2 regions of the Otoolea muris genome follow, and region 1 is predicted to be linked to the other one. Evidence: predicted binding sites of a transcription regulator. Region 1 holds the regulator's gene; the other holds the start of a gene.
What was found. Region 1 encodes Rex, which represses fermentation and respiration genes when NADH is low (regulators of the CRP and FNR family bind a similar motif). Its sites were predicted from a motif close to ATTGTTAANTANTTAACAAT; they were not measured.

Region 1 (13,365 bases):
AAACCGCGCCGTCGCGCCGCGCCGTCACCGTAGCCGCATCCTTTAAGACACAGGTCACGCCGCGCTCCTCGCTGTAGCGGACCGCCGCTTCGGCCAGATCTTCCCGAAGTTTTGCAATCTCCTGCCCTGTCAGACGCGCCATCTCCCCCGGGTGCGGCGTGATAATCACATTTTCCGTCAGGTAATCCGCCAGATACGGGTAATCCGCGACTGCGTTTAAGCCGTCCGCGTCCACAATGATCGGGACATAGGCGGATAACAGCACATGCTGTACAAGCTGTTCCACATACCGCCCCTTTCCAAGGCCCGGCCCCAGCACAATCACGCTGGCCCACGCGCATTCCTGCTCCACGAGCTCCTTAAAGACCTCCGGCTCACGGTCCGCCTCCTCCGGCGAATAGAGCGTAAGGATCGCCTCCGGCAGAAGCGTCTGTAATGCCTGCGCATTGCTTTTAACTGTTAAAATTTTAACCAGCCCGGCCCCCATCCTGTAAGCCGCCAGGGCGCTTAAATACGCCGCGCCGCACATCCCCTCGCTGCCCGCCGCAATCAGCACCTTTCCATACGTCCCCTTATGCGCCTCCGCCCGCCGTTTCGGAATCTGGGCCATATCCTTTTCCTCATAGCAGAAATACCGCCGCCCCGTATAGCGGTCGTACGGCGGAAAGCCGATGTCCGCCACAAAGACGCGCCCCGCAAAGCCGCGTCCCGGATACAGGGCCGTCCCGGCCTTCTCATAGCCAAAGGTCACGGTCAGATCCGCGCGCACCGCCGCCCCCAGCACAGCCCCTGTCCCGGAATGGATACCGGACGGGATATCCACAGCCACCGTAAAACCGGGGCGCGCAGAGTCGAAGAAACGGATCGCCTCCCGGAAGCTCCCCTCCACCTCCCTGGAAAGCCCGACCCCAAACAGCGCGTCAACCGCCGCGTCAAACGAATCATTCCTCTCTCCCGGCTCCTCAAAACGCCTCACAGGAATTCCCAGGTTGCGCGCAATCGCGATCTGGCTGCGCAGCTCCGGCGTCCAGCGGCTCCGATCCCCCACTGTCACAAGAAATACACTGCATCCGCGCAGATGAAGGATCCGCGCAATCGCCGCGCCGTCCGCCCCGTTGTTCCCTGTCCCGCAGAATACGGCCGTCTTCGCCGTGCAGAGCCCGCGTCCAAACGTCCGGGAAAACGCCTGCTCCATCTCATCCGCCACACAGAGCGCCGCCCGTTCCATAAGCACCATGGACGGGATCCCTATGGTATGGATCGCATAACTGTCAATCTCCTTCATCTGCTCGCCTGTTACCAAACGTCTCATCGCTGTTCCTCCTACCAGCCCTTCTCCCCTCTCCCACCACAAACGCGGCCGCATACTGCGCCGTATTCGTGACAGAGACATGAAACTCATCAATGCCAAGCTCCTCCGCCAGCTCCCCGGCCCTTCCGTACAGACGGACATACGGCTTTCCGAGCGGATCCCGCAGCGCCTCAATACACTCCGGCCCAAAGCCGCGAAAACCGGTCCCCAGCGCCTTGGCGACCGCCTCCTTAACGGCAAAATCGCCGGCCAGGCGGGAAATCCGCTTCCCGGCCTGCCGGCGCTCCTCCTCTGTGTAGATCCGCTTCAAAAAGCTTTCCCTGCCGCAGGCTTTTTTCATCCGATCCATCTCAACCAGATCCGTCCCCACACCTACTATCATCTCATTCCCCCGCCTGCTTCCCGGCACGGGCCTTAAGCTCCTGTTCCTTCTGATCCTGCATATTGCAGACGCGGTACGACAGGCGCATCAGGCTCTCTGACAAATGGACATTCTCCACCACCACATCGTCCGGAACCTGCAGATCCGTGTGGGCAAAATTCCAGATCGCCTTGATCCCGGCGCGCACCAGACGGTCCGCCACCTCCGGGGCCTTGGATTTCGGAATCGTAAGCGCCGCAATCTGCACCTCGTGTTCTTTGATAAACCGTTCCAGATCCTCGATCCCGCGTATCTCCACCCCGCGGACCACTAAGCCCACCAGGCGCGGATTCACATCAAACATCCCCTTGATCATAAACCCGCGCCGCTCGAAATTCGTATAATTGGCAATCGCCTGCCCCAAATTCCCGGCCCCGATGATGATCAGATTATGCTGGCGGTCAATCCCAAGGATCCTCGCGATCTCCGTATATAAATACTGCACATTATATCCATAGCCCTGCTGGCCAAATCCACCGAAATTATTTAAATCCTGGCGAATCTGGGATGCCGTGACTTTCATCCTGATGCTCAGCTCATTCGAGGAAATCCGCTCCACCCCCTCCTCCAGAAGCTCTCCCAGATAGCGGTAGTAGCGCGGCAGCCTCGAAATCACTGCTTTCGATATCTCCTTCTGTTCCACGGCTCTCATTCACCCTCTCTCTGTTTACATAATAGTATTATTATAACAGATGACAAATGATTGTCAAATGAATTCCCAAAATTTCACGGTGCTGAAACAGACGGGATACCGGCTGCCAGAGCGCCAGTAATTCCCAACATTCCTTGAAAATACCTTCTTTTTATACTATAATGTAATCCGACCCGTAACAGCGCCCCTTATCCGGCCTGTTACCCAACCGATTTTTACAGGAGGAAACCATGATTCTGTCTTGCAGCAACATTTCAAAAACCTTTGGTACGGACCAGATCCTGTCCCGCGTATCATTTCACATAGAAGAACACGAGCGCGCGGCCGTTGTCGGCATCAACGGGGCCGGCAAGTCCACGCTTTTTAAAATCATCGCCCAGGAGCTTCTCCCGGACGAGGGGGGCGTCGCGCTCTCAAAGGGAAAGACGCTCGGATATCTCGCGCAGCAGCAGGATATCTCCGGCAGCCGCACGATCTTTGACGAGCTGATGGAAGTAAAGCGGCCCATACTGGAGCTGGAGGAACGCCTGCGCGCCCTGGAGCTTAAGATGAAATCCGCCGCGGGGCCGGAGCTTGACCGCCTTTTGGAATCCTACAGCCGCCTGGACCATGAATTTGAGCTCCAGAACGGCTATGCATGGAAGAGCGAGATCACCGGCGTGTTAAAGGGCCTTGGCTTTGCGGAGGACGAGTTTTCCAAGCCGGTCCGCGAGCTCTCCGGAGGCCAGAAGACCCGCGTTTCACTGGGAAAGCTTCTTCTGTCCAGGCCGGATATCATACTCCTTGACGAGCCGACGAACCATCTCGATATGGAATCCATCGCATGGCTGGAAACGTATCTGATGAATTATCCCGGCACGGTTCTGATCGTGGCCCATGACCGCTATTTCCTTGATCGGGTCGTCACAAAGATCGTTGAGCTGGATCAGGGAAAGGCGACGGTTTTTCAGGGCAATTATTCCGCGTACAGCGAAAAAAAGGCGCTGATCCGGGCCAATATTATGAAGGCTTACTTAAATCAGCAGCAGGAGATACGCCATCAGGAGGAGGTCATCGCAAAGCTGCGCTCCTTTAACCGGGAGAAATCCATCAAGCGGGCCGAGAGCCGCGAAAAGCTTCTGTCTAAGATGGATGTGCTTGAAAAGCCTCTGGAGGTCAATGACAGCATGAGTATTACCCTTGAGCCGAACGTCGTCAGCGGGAACGACGTGCTGGCCGTCAGGGGACTCACAAAAAGCTTTGACGGACAGACGCTGTTTTCCGGCGTGGATTTTGACATCCGGCGCGGGGAGCGCGTGGCCATTATCGGAAATAACGGAACCGGAAAAACGACGATCCTCAAGATCCTAAACGGCCTTCTCCCCCAAGACAGCGGGGAATTCCGCCTGGGATCTAAGGTTCATATCGGCTACTATGATCAGGAGCATCAGGTCCTTCACATGGATAAAACCCTGTTTCAGGAGCTGCAGGATACGTATCCTGCGATGAATAACACGCAGATCCGCAACGCCCTGGCCGCCTTCCTGTTTACCGGGGATGATGTATTTAAGCTGATCCGCGATCTGAGCGGCGGGGAGCGCGGACGCGTCTCTCTGGCAAAACTCATGCTCTCCGAGGCCAATTTCCTGATCCTGGACGAGCCCACAAACCATTTGGACATCACCTCCAAGGAAATCCTGGAGCAGGCCCTCACGCACTATACCGGAACCGTGCTCTACGTATCGCATGACCGTTATTTTATCAACAAAACAGCGACCCGTATCCTGGATCTGAAACTTAAGACCCTGATCAATTATATTGGAAATTACGACTACTATCTGGAAAAAAAGGACATCCTGGAACAGGCTGCCGCGCAGGCCCGGCCCAGGCTGGCAGACGATCCCGCTTTCCCAGACAGCCCGCATCCCGCCCGCCCCGTTTCCGATGCCGGCAAGGCAGATGCGCCGGCGCCCCGGCCCGCAGCCCCGGCCGGAAAAACCGACTGGAAGCAGCAAAAGGAGGAACAGGCGAAAATCCGCAAACGCCAGAATGAATTAAAGAAAACCGAAGAAGAAATACACGCCCTGGAGACGAGAGGACAGGAGATCGACGCCCTGTTAAGCGAGGAAAGCGTTTACTTAAACCCCTCCAGGCTCATTGAACTCAATCAGGAAAAGGAGCGGCTGACAGAGACTTTGGAGACGCTTTATGAAAAATGGGAGGAGCTGGCGCAGTAGCCGGCTCCTGGTACATCCATTCCTCTGACGGAACTCCCGCCGTTTAAAATCCGCTTCTTCCTCAACTTAATTATACAAAAAATTTCTGCCCTTCAAGATAATAAAAAAGCGCCTCCTAAAAGCCCCTGATGTCCAAAGGCTTCTAAAAGGCGCCCGCGCGCTCCAGCCGGCTATTTACTCCCCCGGCCCCTGCTTCTCCATAAGACTCTCATCCCCGGCCGGTCCCCTTATCTCAGACCCGGCCCCCCATTCATCAAGGAAATCCTCATATTCCAGCTCATCCAGATCCGGCTTCCTCCCCTCTCGGGTAATCTTAAGCGTCTGCTCCAAATACCGCAGCAGATCCGGGCTGTTCCTGCGCATATCGGCCCTCAGCTCCTCCGAGCAAAAGCTCTCAAACAGACGCCCGAACTGCATGGAAATATTTCCGTCAAAATACGAGGGCAGCGGCTGGGCTATGCTGCTCTGCGCCAGGTACTGGCCATAGTCCGCCATAAAGCCATTCGCATCGCCGTCATTCCCCGTCGCCCAGGCCACATACTCCCCAAACGCCATGGCCAGCGTATCCGGATTCGTAAACTTCAGCTTCCTGTAATGCGTATCCGTCTTGTGATACACGTAAAAAATCCCCTGATCCGTCCTGGGCGCTGAAAAATACTTCTTATCCGTATAAAACATCATCTCCCAGCCGCTCTCATGAAACGCCCGGATCCACTCCCGGGGCGCCTCTGCCAGGGCCTTTGTAATGCGCTCCTGCTCATCCTTATCCGGCCTCCGCTTTCCCTGAATCGTCATGTCATAGCGCCGATCCCGCAGTCCGTTTTCATCGTAATATCCCGTTCCCACATACTGGTCCGCCGCCATCTGCCCGTTTTCAAAGAAATAATACTTATGCCCGCTGACCATCCGCTCGCCGCCATGATACATTTCACACGAGGAATTAAACCAGTACCATGCATCCCCGGCCAGAAGCCACCCCTTAGCGAGGCGCCCGTCCTCTCCCGCGTGATACCAGACATCCTCCTCATAATCATAAGCCCATCCGACCGCCATGGCGCCGTTCTCCCGGAAAAAATACGTATGGGAATCAATCTTGTGCTTCCCAATCTTCATGTAACCGTCGCTCCCGAAATAATACCACAGGCCGTTATCGTGCAGCCAGCTCCTCTCCAGAGGCGCGCCGTCCGGCAGGATATACTGCCAGTCCTCCCCATCCCCGACCCAATGTCCGGCGGCCGAGGCGGAAACGGCGGCTGCTTCCTGAGCCTGCGCAAAACCAGTACGCACTCCCGGAATAAGCGCCAGACAGACGCCCAAAAGCAATGTGCGCGCAGGGCGGGGTAGAACGTGTATTTTCACAATCAGCGCCTCCTTTCTCTGGGACAGTTTTGTATTGAGCTTTTAGTTGTGAGGCAGCCGCCACCTGTACGCCCCGGCGAAAGCATACGTTAATGTCACGGCCCGCCGGTCACGCGGCCAGCGACAGCTTCTATATCCATAGGAACCCGTAGAAAACCGCCGGCGCTTGGCGAGATCCTTTCGAGCTTAGCGTCCGCTGCGCTTTTCTCCGAGCGGAAGCGGGGCTCCTTATGGATATAGAATCTGCCGCTGGCGGCCTCTTCACGCCCTCCCCCCTTGCGCATCCGTTCAATTTCATAGTATAATAAAAATAAAACGCATCCCCCCTGAAAGCGAGGTTCCACTATGAAATTCCGAAAACTGGCCGCCGTTGCCGCTTTATGCCTCTTCCTCCTGTACGCCTGCTCCCTCATTTTCGCCCTGATGGACAGCCCCCTGTCACAGAACCTTCTGATGGCGTCTGTCTACTGCTCCATCGCCGTTCCCGTGGGCCTCTACGCCTTTGTTCTCCTGATCCGCCACCTCAAAAACCGCAAATAACCTGCGCGCCTGCGAAGCTAGACGTAGGCGCCACTACGCCGACGCTTCGCAGACGCACAGATGACACGAATATCAAGCGCTTTTTACTCGTAAATTAATGCAACGCTGTACTAGAGCGTGTTTGAAAAATGCTTTCTGCCAGATGTGCGTGCCGCTTTGTGGGAGATTTGGGCCAAATGAACGCGGCGCAGTGGGCTGCGTTAAGTGAATTTGGCACAAATATGCCGCAAAGTGGGGCATGCAGATGGCGGGAATGATTTTTCAAACACGCTCTAGGCTGTTACAAACCGTTACCCTTTTCGCCTTCTTTATCCCTCACCGCATCCCCGTCCTCCGTCGTCTCGCTTATGATATAGCGCGGCCTGCGCTTTGTCTCCAGGTAGATCTTACCGATATATTCCCCTATGATCCCCATAGCCAGAAGCTGGATCCCGCTGAAAAAGCAGAGGATGCTGACCGTTGAGCCCCAGCCCGGCACCGTGCGGCCCAAAAAGACCTGCGTGACGGACCATGCCACACCGACAAAGCTCATGGCCGCCACCAAAAGCCCAAAGCCGGTGATAAAACGGATAGGCTTTATCGAAAGGCTCGTGATCCCGTTCATAGCCAGCGCCGCCATCTTGGCGAGCGGGTAATGGCTCTCCCCGGCCAGCCGTTCATGGCGCTCATAGTAGACGGATGTGCTGCGAAATCCTACCAGCGGGATCATCCCGCGCAGGAAAATATTGACCTCCTCAAACCGCTCCAGCTCCGCCAGCACGCGGCTTCCAAGCAGGCGGTAGTCCGCATGGTTAAAGACGACCTCCACCCCCATCCGGTTCAGCAGACGGTAAAAGGCTTCGGCCGTAAACCGTTTGAAAAAGGAGTCCGTCTTACGGCTGCTGCGCACGCCGTACACCACCTCGCAGCCGTCGTGCCACGCCTTTACCATCGCATTCATGGCATCCAAATCATCCTGTCCGTCGCAGTCAATGGAAATCGTGATGTCACAGCGATCCTTTGCATACATCAGGCCCGCCAGCAGCGAATTCTGGTGGCCGCGGTTCCGGCTCTGGGAGATCCCGATAAAACGGGGATCCGCCGCGGCCATGGCCTGTATCAGCTCCCAGGTTCGATCCCCTGATCCGTCGTTGACAAACAGGATCCGGCTGTCCTTTGCAATCAGCTCCTCCTCCTCAAGCTCAGACAGCTTATCTGAAAACAAAGGCCCCGTAATCGGAAGCACACTCTCCTCATTATAGCACGGTATCACAATATACAGCGTTGGCTTCTTCATTTTTTCCCTCCTGATGCCGCAGACATGTCCTGAACGGTTTCACCGGATCCGCATAAACAGGTTAAACGGCTGCCTTTCCCCGTTGATATACGCCGGGTGCGCCGGATCCGCTCCAAACAGGAGCTTTGAGAAGATGCTTCCCGAAAATGAAAGAGCCAGGGCGGCAAAAATGCAGGGAATCCGCTTTTCCTTTAAAAGCACCAGGGGCAGGAAAAGGAACACGGCAAACATCTTGCTCGGCATGGCAATCATATAGCACAGGAGAAATGCCTTCCCATTTCCCTTTAAGTAAAAATAAAAGCCCAGCAGCAGGAGGAACAGGGCAAACCCGTCCACCTGGCTGACCACAAAGACGATCACAAAAAGAGCGGCGCTGCTTAAGAACAAAAACGATCCCAGCGCGGCAAATTTCTTCGGCGTCCCGCAAAGCCGCGCAATCTTACAGATGAGATACGCCTTGGCAAACGTTAAAAGGATCCCCAGCGTTTTGCACTACAAAAGCCCCAGGCTCCAGTCCAGATAATCAATCCCGCGCAGCCGGCTTATCAGGAGCACAGGCAGGTTCCAAAGCCCATACACGATGTAGACCATAAAATCATAATTGGCTGCCCAGAACATCCTGGCGCGCTCCACGGTAAAAGAATAAAAGCCCCGAAGCTCCCCGCGTGCAATGGCCTTTAAAAACAGGATCGAGTTATCATACGTATCGGTGATATCCAAATACATAAAGGTCGCATAAGCGATCAAAAGCATTGCGCCCAGGCAGAGCCATTCCACCCAGGCAGGCAAATCTGAAATGCGTGAAGGAGGAAATACCTCTCTCCCGCTAAAATCAAGCTCCCTGAAGAAGCGCCCTGTATAAGTCCGCTTTCCGCCCGTTTCCCTTCCGCTCCCCGTCTCCCGGCCGCCTTCGCGCCTCTCTCTTTTCATCACGATTTATTTCTCCCTTGTCTTAAACACTTCCCCCTCGCGCGCCGGCACACCGCCTTTTTCAAAAGCAGAGTATACGGCCATGACAGAAAGGCCCGTCCCGTAGATCACCGGCAGCAGGTATCTGGTATTCGCATTATAAGGGGATACAATGCAGACCAGTATATTGCCCAAAAAAGGCGTCAGGGCCGCCGCATAGCGGTATTTCCCGGCTGCCGCCAAGATCATGGCGCGCCACAGCGTCACAAAAACATAGACGCCATGCCGGAAAAACAGGCCGATCACCGGAAGCTCCTTTGCCATGGCCTCTCCCCGCGTCAAACATTCTCTCAGCGGCTTAAACGGTTCTGGATGATAAATACAAAAGAAACCATTTCCCCTCTCATTGATCACGCTGCTGAAATCCAGGTAATCATACCATTCCTTTGATCCCGGATAGAAAAAGCCATAACAGCCGTTAATGGACGCTTCCACATAGACGCCGGGGTGCTTCAAAAACTGCTGAAACCATGCCTTAAAATACGCCTTTCGCTCTTTCCACGTCTGCTCGCTGCGGTACGCATCAAACTTAACCGGATCCGAGGTGATGGGATTATATGCCTCTGCCAGCTTATCATACTCCAGAACGCCGTCAATCGCTTCCCATTCCTGTACAGTCACCTCATCCGGATAATCCCGGACATAGCGGGCTGTCTGCTGGTAAAAAAATCCCATCCACTCCCGATCACTGCCCGGAGAAATCTTTAATGCAGGCAGCAGCATACCGGAAAATCCGATCTGGAACAGCGCCATCGGCAGCAGAACAGCAGCCAGCGCCCGTTTCCTCTCCTGCCTGTAGCAAAACGCCAGAGCCGCCGCCGATCCGATAGCGGAGCCAGACTCTGGCCGCGCCTCCCTTTTGCATCTGCATTCTTTCCTTTACACTCATCCAAACGCCTCCCTGATTGACGCCTTACCCGCGCATTATGATCTCATCGCGCCCCGGCCCGTTGGAAACCATGGTGATCGGAACGCAAATCTCACGCTCAATTTCCTCGATGTACGCCCTGCACGCCGCCGGAAGATCCTCATACTTCCTGATCCCGCGGATGTCGCACTTCCAGCCCGGCATGGTCTTATACACTGGTTTTGCCTTCTCCAGCTTATGCGTAACCGGGAAATCCTTCACGACTTCGCCGTCAATCTCATACCCCACGCACAGTGTCAGTTCGTCCAGATAGCCCAGCACATCGAGAACCGTCAGAACCGCCTCTGTCGCGCCCTGAATCCGGCAGCCATAGCGGCTGGCCACTGCGTCGAACCAGCCCACGCGCCTCGGACGGCCGGTCGTCACGCCGTATTCGCCCTTGTCGCCGCCCCTGCGCCGCAACTCATCCGCCTCGCCGCCGAAGATCTCGCTGACAAACGCGCCGCCGCCCACCGCGCTCGAGTACGCCTTCACGACAGCCGTGATCTGCGTAATCTCATACGGCGGGATGCCGGCCCCGATTGCGCCGAAGGCCGCCAGCGTGGAGGAGGACGTCACCATGGGATAAATCCCGTGATCCGGATCCTTGAGCGATCCGAGCTGGCCCTCAAGCAGGATCTTCTTCCCGGCCTTAAGCGCCCCGCTTAAATAAGCGGATACATCACACACGTACGGCTCAATCATCTCCCTGTAACCCATCATCGTCTCAAATATCTCGTCCGGATTCAGGAGCGGCTTGTGGTACAGATGCTCCAGCATCACATTTTTCTTCTCACAGACGCGTTCCACCTTCTCCTTTAAGGTCTCCGGCGCGAACAGCTCGCTCACCTGAAAGCCGATCTTCGCATATTTATCGGAATAAAACGGGGCAATTCCCGATTTTGTTGAGCCAAAGGACTTTCCGCCCAAACGCTCTTCCTCATACTGATCAAACAGCACATGGTACGGCATCATAAGCTGCGCCCGATCCGACACCAGAATACGAGGCTTAGGCACGCCTCTTGACACAAGATCCTCCAGCTCATTATTCAGATAAGGAACATTCAGCGCAACGCCGTTTCCGATAATGCTCACCGTGTGGTCGTAAAATACGCCTGACGGCAGCAGATGAAGCGCAAAGCGTCCATAATTATTAATAATCGTATGGCCTGCATTGCTTCCTCCCTGGAAGCGGATGATAATATCCGACTCCCTGGCAAGCATGTCCGTGATCTTTCCCTTGCCCTCGTCTCCCCAGTTCGCCCCTACTATCGCTCTTACCATGGCTCTTTCCTCCTTAAGGAATTCTATGTACGCCCAAAAACTCACAACATCAGGCGCGGTGAAATTCCGGGCGTACATTTATTCTTTTTTTGTAAATACCGCGCGCCGCAGCATCACACATGAATCTCCGCTTTCATCCCAAGCTGCGCCTCATTCTCCTTTAAGACCGGCCCAATCACCTCGCGCAGGAATTCTTCCGTCTGCTCCTTCGCGCGGCCCGTATAGAGGGCCGGATCCATGGCTTCCTGAAGCTCCTGAAGGCTTAAATGAAAGGCCGGATCCGCTGCTATCAGCTCCAGAAGATTATTCTCAAGTCCCTTTTCCTTTACATTGCGCCCTGCTTCCATGGAAAGCGTGCGGATTCTCTCATGCAGCTCCTGCCGGTCGCCGCCGGCCTTGACTGCATCCATCATGATATTTTCCGTGGCCATAAAGGGCAGCTCGGACATGAGGCGTTTTTCGATCACCTTCGGATACACCACCAGGCCGTCCACCACATTCAGATACAGATCCAGGATGCCGTCCACTGCCAGGAAGCCCTCTGGAACGCTTAAGCGCTTGTTGGCCGAGTCGTCCAGCGTCCTCTCAAACCACTGTGTGGACGCCACCAGCATGGGATTCATCATATTGGACATCACATAATCCGCCAGGGACGCCATCCGCTCGCTGCGCATGGGATTTCTCTTATACGCCATGGCCGAGGAACCGATCTGGGACTTCTCAAACGGCTCCTCCACCTCCTTCAAATGCTGCAGCAGACGGATATCATTGGAAAATTTGTGCGCGCTCTGCGCAATCCCGGCCAGGACGCCCAGCACACGGCTGTCCACCTTGCGCGAATACGTCTGCCCCGACACCGGATAGCAGCCCTCAAAGCCCATTTTTTCCGCAATGCGCTGATCCAGCTTCCTGCACTTCTCATGATCCCCGTCAAACAGTTCCAGGAAGCTCGCCTGCGTGCCCGTGGTACCCTTGGAACCCAGCAGGCGCAGCGAGTGGAGCACATAGTCCAGATCCTCAAGGTCCAGCAAAAGCTCCATCATCCAGAGCGTCGCCCGCTTTCCCACGGTCGTCGGCTGCGCCGGCTGGAAATGCGTAAAGGCCAGCGTCGGCTGCGCCTTATACCGCTCCGCAAAGCCCGCCAGCTCATGCAGCACATTTAACAGCTTTTTCCGCACCAGCAAAAGGGCCTCTGACATGATAATCAGATCCGTGTTGTCCCCCACATAGCACGACGTCGCGCCCAGATGGATGATCCCCTTCGCTTTCGGACACTGTGCGCCGTACGCGTACACATGGGACATCACATCATGCCGGACCTCTTTTTCCCGCTCCTTTGCCACCTCGAAATTGATATCGTCCTGATGGCTGCGAAGCTCGTCGAGCTGCTCCCGCGTGATCGGCAGCCCCAGCTCCCTCTCCGTCTCCGCCAGGGCGATCCACAGCCGCCTCCAGGTCCTAAACTTCTTTTCCGGAGAAAAAATATACTGCATCTCACGGCTGGCGTAGCGCTCTGAAAGGGGGCTTACATATCTGTCATACATGGCCTTTACCTCGCTTCTTCTTCGCGGTCCGCAATGCCAAGGCGTCTGAATACCTCCTGGTAGGCGTCCTCCACATTGCCCATGTCGCGCCTGAAGCGGTCTTTATCCAGCTTTTCATGCGTCTCCTTATCCCACAGACGGCATGTATCCGGGGAAACCTCGTCCGCCAGGATAATCTGACCCTTAAAACGGCCAAACTCCAGTTTAAAGTCAATTAAGTCAATCCCCAGGCTGTCAAAATAGCGGCGCATCACCTCATTGACCTTAAAGGCATACTTCGTAATCGCCTCGATCTCCTCCTCGGTCGCCAGCTCCAGAGAAAGCGCGTAATATTTATTGATAAACGGATCGCCTAAATCATCGTTCTTATAGCTGAACTCCAGCGTGGGGCGCTTGAACGCAATGCCCTCTTCCATGCCCATCTTCTTTGCAAAACTTCCGGCTGAGTAATTGCGGATAATGACCTCAAGGGGAACGATCTCCACCTTCTTAACCGCCGTCTCGCGATCGCTTAACTCCTTCACCAGATGCGTCGGCACGCCCTCCGCCTCGAGAAGCTTAAAAATATGGTTGGTCATGCGGTTATTGATCGCGCCCTTGCCCACGATCGTCCCCTTCTTGACGCCGTTAAACGCGGTCGCGTCATCCTTGTAGTCTACGATCAGAACATCCGGATCTTCGGTCGTAAAGACCTTTTTCGCTTTGCCTTCATAGAGTAAATCTAATTTCTTCATATGTGACCACCTGTCCTTTTTTGTGTGAGTGTGAGTAGAAAAGAGGCAAAAATGCCAATTGCCAGTAGAAATTATAATATACTCCTCTGGCAAAATCAATAGCGCATTTGTTTTTTCGCGGGATTTCGCGTTATGAGGGCGGCGGGAGCAA
Region 2 (11,150 bases), on a different contig from region 1:
CATGGCCCCTGTATCGCCCTTTGCCTCTGCCTCGCTGTACACGCGCATCGGCGTCTCTGCCAGCTTCACATTCATATTCGCGCCGATCAGGCCGTTCATAGTTCCTGCTTTCATAAAAAACCTCCTTTTTCCAGACTCCCGGAACATCAGCCGCAAAGGCAGGCGCTGTGAGAATCCGGGAATGCACAGATATCATAACGGTTTCTTCGGCCAAAAAAGTTTTTGTTTAACCATGCGGGAACAAACGGCCTGATTTCTGTCATATACGGTCAGGCGCCGCGCGCTGTACTAATGGACTGGCGCGCTAATCTTTTATCCGATCGAGCTCTGTTAAATTTACGCCTAAACTTACTAATGTAACCTTCAGTTCAATATACCTTTCATGCATGGACTGATAGGTCGCCGGATCTTTATCTTTGACAGACTGCATCCAATTTTGTAACCTTGAAAACTCTATAATCGAGTCCCTGATAATGCCTGCTGCACTTGGCATATCATACACCTCTTTCTGAAAAATACGTTTTTATTATGACACATTCATTGTACCAGATAAGCAGATGACGTGTAAAGCATGATTGAAAAACAATGCGCAGGGCTGTATGGATCCGCGGTTACGATTCACGGGCAGTATTCCGCTAAGTGTTTTTTGTGCGTGCAGCGCAGCAAAAGTCACAACGCCCCATGCCCCGCCTCCATCATCACCGACACAAAAAACTCCCCGTCCCTTGCCGCAATATCCAAAATCCCCCCATTCCGCTCCACAATCTGCTGCACATTCATCAGCCCAATCCCATACCGTTCTTCCCCAAACCCCGTTTTATCTTCCCCCTCCCCCAGCGCATTGCGGATCTCAAACACCGCATACCGCTTCACGATCTCCGCCCGCACGGCGATGCGCCGTCTCCCCTCCTCCACCCGGCTCTGGGCGTGGATCGCATTATCCAGGAGATTTCCCAGCAGAATACAGAGATCAAAGTCCTCAATCCCCGCCAGTCCCGCCAGATTCATATCGCACGCAAAGGCAATCCCCATCTCCCGCGCCTCGCGCCGCTTCAAATTCACAATCGCGTCCACCGCCGGGTTCCCGGTCCGTATCTCCCCGTCCGTCAGTCCGCCGCTCTCGCACAGCCGTTCCACATATTGCTCCAGCCTTTCGTAGTCCCGCTTCTTTAACAGCCCTGACACAGCAATAAAATGATTCCTCATGTCATGCCGCAGCCCCGCCTGCTCCCTGCGCTCCTTCAAAAGCGCCTGATAATGCGCCGCCTTCGCCCGGTGCACCTGCTCTGACACCTCATACTGCATCGTCCGGTTCATCGCGTCTGCCAGACATAATACAACTGTAATACTTAAAATTGCCAGCACCATACATCCTAAATGAGTAAACAACTCATTCAAATACGGATCCCAGTACGCCTCCCCATTGACATCCGACACCATGGAAACGCCCCGGCTGGCGCCGAAATTCACCACATCCGTCAAAAACAGCAGTACGCATACAGGGATCAGCATCGCCTTCGCGCAGCGCGGCGAAAACATCTCCATCTTTAATTTCAGCCGCCTGAAACTCGCCCGCAGGGCTCCCGCCGCGCCGAGGTACGACAGGCAGGAGGCGAGCATCAGCGCCATCTCGCTCCGGCTGTGAAACAAAACCAGGCGCGCCGCCGATAAGGCCGCCTCCAGCCCGTTCCAGGAAAAATCCATCACAGCCAGCAGCATAGCGGCCGTAAACAGCTTCATCCATGTCTTTCCCGCAAAAAAAGCCGTACACACAAACAAAAAAGCCGCCTGCCTTAAAACCGCAAACAACAGATAATTGCCGGCCAGCTTCCCCAGCGCATCCGCCAGCAAAAAAAACGCGAACAAAAGCGTCAGGCACCGCGCCCGGTTTGCCTCTGCAGATACCCGCGCAGGGCGGAAAAATCCCTCCTGGATGCGCAGCGCCGTAAATATCTCCAAGCCATAAAAGAATGCCCAGGCCGCATATTTCCCCGCCAAAAACCACACAGCCGGATCATTTACCCGCAGATCCACACTCACAGAATACCGCCCTCCCGCTTCATAAATTTCAGGATTTCCCTGGCAAAATCATCATACCGCCTCCTGGCCAGCAGGACAACATCCCCATTCTCCATCATAATCTGCGTTTTCTGAAAACCATCCACAAACCGCAGATTAATCAGATACCCCTTATGGCAGCGGAAAAAATCCCGCCCCGCAAGCTTCTCCTCCAGCCGTCCCAGCGCCTCCGAAACCGTCACCGTCTCCTGCATACAGTGGATATCCACCAGCCTCCCCCTGGCCTCCATATACACAATATCCTTAAGCCTCACCTTCCCGGTCCCTTTCTTCGACGAAACCAGCAGATACCCCGCCTCCTCCCTTCCGCAAATCTTCCCCGCCGCGTGCAAAAGAACCTCCCGCAGCTTCTCCTCGGAAACAGGCTTCACAAGATAATGAAACGCCTCCACATCATACGCCTCAAACACATACTCGCTCGCAGACGTGACAAAGATCAGCATCATATCAGGCTGTTTCCCGCGCAGCCGCTTCGCCAGCTCCATCCCGTCCATGCCCGGCATACGGATATCCAGAAAAACCAGATCAAACGCCTCCCCGGCCTCCAGCAGATCCCGGCCCGCAAAAAACCGCTTCACAGCCGCGCCGATCCCCTCCCGCCCCAATACCTCCCGGATCCGCCTCGCCAGATCCGCGCATTCCAAAACCGCATCGTCGCACACGGCAACTGACAGCATACATCTCCCCTCCCTGTTCCAGAGTATAACCATTCAGACAGCCTGCTACAGCATTGCATTAATTCGCGAGTAAAAAACGCCCGCTATCCGCGCCCTCTGCACGCCTGCTGACACACTCCTCTATAATGAAAAAACAGACGGCAACCCACGCCCATGACACACTCAGGCGTCACCACGCATTTTGCCGTCTGCTTTTTCATAACTCAAAAGCGAATTTTAAACCTACTCATTTCATGCAGCCTGAGATTTGCGATCCACAGCCCGCCGCCGGCGGCCCCCTTCACAACAAATCCCCCGCGCACGCTTACAGAATAATCTTCGCCGGGCACTTCGCCGCGCACTTACCGCAGTTCGTACACTTCTCGTAATCAATCACAGCCACATTGTTATCCATATGGATCGCGTCAAACTCACACTGCTTCGTGCAGAGCGTACACCCAATACATCCATTGTCGCACTTCGCCTTCACAGCCGGTCCCTTATCGTGGGAGTTACACTGCACCAGATGCTCCGCCTTATACGGTACAAGGTCAATCAGGTGCTGCGGGCAGGCCGCCACACATTTGCCGCAGGCCACGCACTTCTCCTTATCCACCACCGCAATGCCGTCCACCACATGGATCGCATCAAACTGACAGGCCGCCACGCAGGAGCCAAATCCCATACATCCATAGGAGCAGGCTTTGTCGCCCGCGCCCGGAACCACGCCGGCCATCTTACAGTCCTTGATTCCATAGTAGTTGTACTGCGTCCTCGTCTTATCGCAGGTGCCCTTACACTTTACAAAAGCCACCTTCTTCTCGCTGCCGCCGGCCTCAACGCCCATGATGGCCGCGATCTTCGCCCCCACAGGCGCGCCGCCTACCGGACAGGCGTCTACAGCCGCCGTCCCCTGCGCGATCGCCTTTGCAAGGCCGTCACAGCCCGGGAAGCCGCAGCCGCCGCAGTTGTTTCCCGGCAGCTCCGCTCTGACAAGAACCTCTTTTTCATCTACCTCAACTTTAAACTTCTCGCTGGCCACGCCTAAGAGCATGCCGACGATGATGCCGGTCACGCCCACGATAACGGCCGCAATGATAATACCAGTAATATTCATCCTCCGTTTCCCCCTTTAAATTAATCCGGAAAATCCGAAAAATGCAATTGACATAAGGCCTGCCGTGATCAGCACGATCGGGGATCCCTGGAAGTTATAAGGAACGTCGTTGTGCTCAATGCGCTCGCGCACGCCTGCAAGCAGGATGATGGCAATCGTAAATCCAACGGAAATACCGATGCCGTTCACAACGCTCTGAATAAAATTATAAGCCTTGGTTACATTGGTCAGAGCCACGCCCAGAACGGCGCAGTTCGTCGTAATCAGCGGAAGGTACACGCCCAGAGACTCATAAAGGGAAACCATGTTCTTCTTTAAGAACATCTCCACAAACTGTACCAGGCCCGCGATAACGAGGATAAACACGATCGTCTGCAAATAGGCCATACCGCTCGGCTCCAGGATAAAATCATAGATCAGGCTCGCCACAGCGGAGGCGATCGTGATAACAAAGATAACAGCCGCGCCCATGCCGGCAGACGTCTCTACCTTCTTGGAAACGCCAAGGAACGGGCACAGGCCAAGGAACTGGCTGAGTACAACATTATTTACCAGGGCGGAACCGATGGCAATTAAAAGCAATTCTTTCATTTTCCCATTCCTCCTTATTCCGTTTTGCCGGCTTCAGCCGCTTTCGCCGCCTCAGCCGCCTTCTTGGCCGCCAGGGCCTTCTCTGCCGCCGCTTTCTTGGCCGCAGCCGCCTTCGCCGCCTCCTCGGCCGCCTTTTCAGCAAGCTTTAAGTGGTTCTCCGCACAGGCAGCGCCCATGCAGGAAGCACAGTTTCCGCCGCACACCAGCGCGCTGGACTTCGGAGCGGAACCGTTTGTCGCAGACGGCGCTTTGAACTTGTTCTGCAGCGCGGTCAGGATGGACAGCACGAAGAATGCGCCCGGCGCCAGGATGAAAATGGAGATATGGTAATCCTCCGGGATAATCTGCTGGCCGAACACCGCGCCGGCGCCCAGAAGCTCACGGAAAAGGCCGATGCAGGTTAAGGCAATTGTAAAGCCGAGGCCCATGCCGATACCGTCAAACGCGGAAGAGATCGGATCATTCTTCGCCGCATACGACTCCGCGCGGCCAAGGATGATACAGTTTACCACGATCAGGGGGATATAAATGCCCAGCGCAGAGTAAAGCGAGGGCAGAAATCCCTGAATCAGAAGCTGCACAACCGTAACAAGGCTGGCAATCACTACAATATACGCCGGAATACGCACGCGGTCCGGGATGATATTTCGCAGAAGCGAAATAATAAAGTTAGAAAATACCAAAACGGCTGTTGTGGAAAGCCCCATGCCGATACCGTTGATGGCGGAGGTCGTAACCGCCAGGGTCGGGCACATACCTAACATTAACACGAAGGTTGGGTTTTCTTTGATAATGCCGTTATATAAACGTTCCATATTTTTGTTCATGCTTCCCACCTCCTGTTAATTTGCATAATTCTGCTGATAATACAGGGCCGCGTTGACCGCGTTCGTCACCGCGTCGGACGTGATGGTCGCGCCGCTGATGGCGTTGATCTCCGCGTCGCCCGCATTGCCGGACTTCGTCACGGAAAGCTTTTCCGCCGTCTTTCCGATATACTGATCCTTAAACGGCGCGTCCTTGGCCTTAAGTCCCAGGCCCGGCGTGTCGCTCGTCTCACGGATGCCGATGGCTGTGATGCTGCCGTCCTCCTTAAGGCCCACGGAGATTCCCACCTTGCCGCCGTAGCTGTCATTGGAATAAGAGTTCACCACCAGGCCGATGTCTGCGCCGGACGCATCCTTTGCCGCCATAACGGACTCAATGCCCACATTGCCGAACTCGCTGGCCGCCAGCCCTGCGTTGCAGCCCCCCAGATCCGCGTCCGCGATCTCCTCAAAAGACTGCGCTTCGGCAAATACCTCCTTGTAGGTCGCATTGTTCGCCGCGATCGTGGCCTGCTCGATGGGGCCCTTTGTCACTTCATACACGCCGCCCAGCGCAACGCCCGCGATCAGGGTGATTGCAAACAGGGTCATGGCGTCCTTTACAAATCCGGATTTACCTGCCATTATTTTTTACCTCCCTTCTTACCAAAAGCAATCGGAAGGGTGTACTTCTCGATCAGCGGAACCAGGATGTTACAGAAAATAATCGCATAGGACACGCCCTCTGCCGATCCGCCAAAGATACGGAACAGCGCGGTCAGAAGACCTAAGGCCACGCCGAACACGTACTGCCCCTTCGGCGTGATCGGGCTTGTAACATAGTCTGTGGCCATGAAGAATGCGCCGAACATCAGGCCGCCGCCGCATAAATGAGCCGCCACGTAGGTCATGTCAAAGCCGCTGCACAGAGCCGCAAACACGGCCACGGTCGCAATGTATGTAAGCGGAATCCGCAGGGAAATCACCTTTCTGTACACCAGGTAAGCCGCGCCGATCAGAAGCGCAATCACGGAAACCTCGCCGATCGTTCCGGAAATATTACCGATGAACATGGCGCCCACATCCACCTGCTCCCCTGCCTTTAACATCGCCATCGGCGTCGCGCTGGCCACCGCGTCAGAGTGCGGCTCGGAGAAGGTCGTCATCTTTCCCGCAAAGGAAATCAAAAGGAAACATCTGGCCGCCAGAGCCGGATTCATAAAGTTCTGGCCCAGCCCGCCGTACATCTGCTTTACAATAATGATCGCGAACACGCCGCCAAGCATGGGAATCCAGATCGGAATCTGCGGAGGCATATTCAGCGCCAGAATCATACCCGTCACCAGGGCGCTCCCGTCCATAATGGTGATCGGTTTCTTCATCACTTTTTCAAATACATACTCGGAAACCACACAGGCTGCCACGGTCGCAATCAGAACCAGCAGCGCATGGATCCCAAACTGCCATACACCGTAAATACTTGCAGGAAGCATCGCAATGGCCACATCCAGCATGATCGCCTGGGTCGTGTGGGCGCTCCTTACGTGAGGTGATGACGATACGTTAAATAATTTTCCCATTTCTTCACACCCCCTACTTTCTGCGGCTTGCCGCCACGGCCTTTCTAAGCTCCTTAAACGCCTGCGTCAGCGGCCTCTTGGCCGGGCAGGTAAAGGCGCAGCAGCCGCACTCCACGCACTCCATGCCGCTCAATGCCTGGAAGCGCTCCATATCATGGCGCTCCGCCGCGTCCATCATAAGCTGGGGAACCAGGTGCTCCGGACATACCTCCACGCACTTTCCGCAGCGGATGCACGGCGTCGGCTCCATGGCCGCAACCTGATCCTTTGAGAAGGTCGTCAGCGCCGAGGAAGTCTTGGCAACCGGGAAATCAAGGCTGAATAACGCCTGGCCCATCATCGGCCCGCCGGAAATCATCTTCTCCGGCTCTTTGCCGTCCTTAAAGCCGCCGGCCGCCTCCAGAAGCCTCTTGTAATCCGTGCCCAGGCGCACCTCAAAGTTCTGCGGGTTCGTAACCGCGTCCCCCGTCACGGTGATGATCTTTCTCTGCAGCGGAATGGACCTGCACACCGCATTGTAGATCGCAGCCACGGTGTCGATATTGTCAACCACGCAGCCCGCGTCCGCCGGCAGCATCGTGGAATTGATCTCCCGCTTTGTCACCGCGTAGATCAGCGTGCGCTCGCCGCCCTGCGGGTACTTCGTGAGAAGCGGGCAAACCTCAATCCTCGGCTCATCCTTCACCATCTCCGTCAGCTTCTTAATCGCCTCCGGCTTGTTGTTTTCAATGCCGATAATCCCCTTTGCATTGTCAAACAGCGAAAGGATCACCTTCAGTCCCCCGATAATCTCCTCCGGCCGCTCCATCATCATCCGGTAGTCGCTGGTCAGAAACGGCTCGCACTCCGCTCCGTTGACGATCACATGGTCAATCGCCGCCTCGTCCTTGGGAGTGAGCTTCACATGCGTCGGGAATCCCGCGCCGCCAAGGCCCACAATACCGGCCGCCTTGATGATATCGCGGATCTCCTGCTTGGAGAGCTTCGTGTAATCCCTCTCCTCGCCAAAACCCTCAATCGCTTCCTCCTCGCCGTCGTTCTCCACGATGATTGACTGAACCATCGCTCCATTGGCAACCAGTCTCGGCTCGATCCCTTTCACAGTACCGGAAACAGAACTCAGAACATTCGCAGAAATAAAGCCCCCGGCCTCTGCGATGATCTGGCCTCTCAGCACGCGATCGCCCTTGCCCACCAGCGGTTTCGCGGGCGCGCCGATATGCTGGGACAGCGGATAAACCATCTCCTCGCCCTTTAAGGGGGCAAGAACCTTGATTGGTTTATCCTCAGACAGTTCTTTTCCCTCGTATGGATGAATGCCGCCTATAAATGTAGCCAAACCCATCAATTAAACCCTCTTTCTCTAGTTTGATTTTCTTCCCCGATTTATGAAACATTTTGTGAAATTTTTGTCACATAAAGAGGGCAGAAGCTATCGCGTATAGTATATCATAGTGGAATCTTTTTAACAATTGGGAAATTTAAGATCTTAGACGGAATTTTGTATAAAAATTAATACAAAATTTATTTTTGAAATGCTGCGGATGGTTTGGATGCGGGCGGGGGAGATGCGTGAGGGGGCCGCCCGCGGCAGAACATCTATCCCACAAAACCCCGCTTCCGCTCAGTGAAAAACGCAGCGGACACTAAGCTCGAAAAGACCTCGCTAAGCGCCGGCGGTTTTCTACGGGTTCCTTTGGATATAGAACCTGACGCCGGCGGCCCCTTCGCGATCCCGGTCCCCCCGCGGTACATTTAAAAGAATTTCGTCCAGTATCCCTGCGCAAATATGATCAGCACCACCACCGGAATCACATACGACACATACGCCCTGGCCCAGCGCGGGAATTTCATTCCGGCCCCTGTGTTGGCCTCGGTCATGAACGCCTCATACCCCCATCCATACCGGCTGGTGCAGAACAGCAGATACGCCAGGCTCCCCAGCGGCAGAAGATTGTTGCTCACCAGGAAGTCCTCCAGGTCGAGAACCGTAGAGCCCTCTCCGAAGGGAGCGATGAACCCCCACACATTAAAGCCCAGCACACAGGGCATGGAGAGAAGGATGATCAATACCATGTTGGCCAAAACCGCCTTTTTGACGGAACAGCCCGTGAGATCCGTGGCGAAGGACACAATATTCTGGAAGACTGCAATGACCGTGGACGCGGCGGCAAAGGACATAAAGAGGAAGAATAAGGTTCCCCAGAACCGGCCGCCTGCCATGTGGTTAAATACATTCGGCAGGGTAATGAAAATCAGGCTCGGGCCCTGTCCCGGTTCGATCCCGTAGGCAAAGCACGCCGGGAAGATGATAAGGCCGGCCATAAAAGCCACGAAGGTGTCTAACACCATCACATTGACCGCCTCCCCGGTCAGACTGCGCTCCTTGCCGATATAGCTTCCGAAAATAGCCAGCGCGCCGATGCCGATGCTCAGTGTGAAAAAGGACTGCCCCAGGGCGGCGAAAACCACCTCTCCGATACCGGCCTCCCTGATTTTGGAAAAATCCGGTTTTAAATAGAATTCCAGGCCCGGTTTTCCGCCCTCCATCCGCACGGAGTTAAAAGCCAGCACAAGCATCAGGGCCAGAAGGCTTACCATCATCACCTTTGTGATCTTTTCCACGCCGCTCTGAAGGCCCATGGCGCACACGGAGAAGCAGGCAATCACGCAGAAAACCATAAAGCACGTCATCAGGGCCGGGTTATCAAGCATCCGGCCAAACTCGCCGGCTACGCCGTCAGCGTCAAGCCCGGTAAAATCGCCGGCCGCCATTTTGACAAAATATAAGAATAACCAGCCTGCGACCGTGGTGTAAAACATCATCAAAAGGTAATTTCCCGCCATCGCAAACCATTTTTCAATATGCCACTTACTCCCCTTCGGCTCCAGCACGTCAAAGGAAAGCGCCGCGCTCTTCTGGCTGGCGCGCCCCACGGCAAACTCCATGACGATGATCGGAAGACCGAGAAGCACAAGAAAGGCCGCATAGATAAGCACAAAGGCGGCGCCCCCGTACTGGCCCACAATATACGGAAACCTCCACACATTTCCCAGGCCGATGGCACAGCCCGCGGAAATCAGAATAAATCCCAGACGCGACGAAAATTTTTCTCTTCCCATTATCTCCTCTCCTTATTTTTAATAAAAAAATGCGGTAACGATCCCTTCCGAAACCGCCGCCGCATCTGATTTTACTACATATTTTTACAAAACACAAGCCATTCTTCCATCTGCTTTGCATCCGCCATGGCCGCCAGAGCGCCCTCGCGGGTCGTCGTATAGGCCGCATAGGCATTGGCAAACTCCAGATACCCTGTCAGCGTGTCCGCGCTCAGGGCGCCCGGATCCGCCGTCCTGTCCCTCAGAATACAGAACAAAAACGCCCCGATAAAGGAATCCCCGGCCCCAGTTGTATCCCGCGCCTCCACCCGGAAGCCCGGAGCCTCTGCCCGGGTCCACTGATCCGCGCTGCTCCCCTTTGGCCTTACATAGACCTCCGCTCCGTCGGCTCCTTTTGTGTACACCACACAGCAGGCCCGCCCGGACGAAAGCGTCCCAAGCGCTTTTTCAATCTCTGTCTCCCCTGTGATAAACTCCAGCTCCTCATCGGAAATCTTCACGATATCCGCAAGCGGCAGAAACTCCAGAACCGCCTTCTTCATCGCCTCATCGTCGCCCCACAGGGACGGCCGCAGGTTCGGGTCAAAAGAGACAAGAACCCCTTTCTCAAGCGCCATGGAAACCAGCTTCCGGTGCGCCTCCTTCATCGGCGATTCCATCAGATCCACGCTGCAGAAATGGATCATCCCGCAGTCGTCCAGAACATCCTCCGGAATCTCCTCCGGCGCATACAACAGATCCGCGCTGTTCCTCCTGTAAAACTTAAAATCCCGGTTCCCGTCCTCTGCCAGGGACACAAACGCCAGGGCCGTCTCCCCGCGGCTGTCGCGCCGGATATGGGCCGTATCGATCCCCGCCTCCTGTAAAACCTCTTCGATGTAATCCCCAAAGGGATCCGCTCCCAGCTTCGTCAGCATCTTGGAAGAAATCCCCAGTTTCGTCACGGCTCCCGCCACATTTGCCGGAGCCCCGCCGGCCACGCGCTTAAAGCCTGACACATCCTTTAAGCGCTGGCCCTTCCTGTCCGGAATAAAGTCAATCAGCGCTTCCCCGATTACGCAAAGTCTGTTATTCATCTCCTGATCCTCCGTCCTGCCATCCCATGCGCCGTTCCAGGCGCTCCAGCCGCCGCCCGGCTTCCCGCGCGTCTGAAACGGCGCGGGGATGGGATGGGCGCTTTTTTTAATATTATATCGGT

Region 2: the regulator Rex is predicted to act here: its motif matches at 8,227-8,246, upstream of rsxC (electron transport complex subunit RsxC).

Annotation. Positions count from the first base shown of each region.
Region 1 is NZ_CALPCY010000008.1:45,758-59,122, reverse strand. It holds gene NFS31_RS07155 (NAD(P)H-hydrate dehydratase) at 1-1,312, opposite strand, end outside; gene acpS (holo-ACP synthase) at 1,272-1,694, opposite strand; gene NFS31_RS07145 (redox-sensing transcriptional repressor Rex) at 1,696-2,376, opposite strand; gene abc-f (ribosomal protection-like ABC-F family protein) at 2,616-4,601, shown strand; gene NFS31_RS07135 (N-acetylmuramoyl-L-alanine amidase family protein) at 4,776-5,960, opposite strand; gene NFS31_RS07130 (hypothetical protein) at 6,306-6,500, shown strand; partial or broken gene NFS31_RS27425 (DUF6783 domain-containing protein) at 6,595-6,705, opposite strand; partial or broken gene NFS31_RS27420 (DUF6783 domain-containing protein) at 6,682-6,963, shown strand; partial or broken gene NFS31_RS27415 (glycosyltransferase family 2 protein) at 7,297-7,776, opposite strand; gene NFS31_RS07120 (hypothetical protein) at 7,816-8,163, opposite strand; gene NFS31_RS07115 (hypothetical protein) at 8,269-8,709, opposite strand; gene NFS31_RS07110 (DUF6020 family protein) at 8,713-9,498, opposite strand; gene NFS31_RS07105 (hypothetical protein) at 9,431-9,634, opposite strand; gene NFS31_RS07100 (adenylosuccinate synthase) at 9,659-10,936, opposite strand; gene purB (adenylosuccinate lyase) at 11,050-12,480, opposite strand; gene purC (phosphoribosylaminoimidazolesuccinocarboxamide synthase) at 12,486-13,214, opposite strand.
Region 2 is NZ_CALPCY010000034.1:41,386-52,535, reverse strand. It holds gene NFS31_RS17885 (hypothetical protein) at 1-114, opposite strand, end outside; gene NFS31_RS17880 (hypothetical protein) at 305-493, opposite strand; gene NFS31_RS17875 (sensor histidine kinase) at 670-2,040, opposite strand; gene NFS31_RS17870 (LytR/AlgR family response regulator transcription factor) at 2,037-2,756, opposite strand; gene NFS31_RS17865 (RnfABCDGE type electron transport complex subunit B) at 3,061-3,852, opposite strand; gene rsxA (electron transport complex subunit RsxA) at 3,868-4,443, opposite strand; gene rsxE (electron transport complex subunit RsxE) at 4,458-5,270, opposite strand; gene NFS31_RS17850 (FMN-binding protein) at 5,286-5,894, opposite strand; gene NFS31_RS17845 (RnfABCDGE type electron transport complex subunit D) at 5,894-6,829, opposite strand; gene rsxC (electron transport complex subunit RsxC) at 6,843-8,174, opposite strand; gene NFS31_RS17835 (sodium-dependent transporter) at 8,585-9,952, opposite strand; gene NFS31_RS17830 (carbohydrate kinase family protein) at 10,027-11,150, opposite strand, start outside.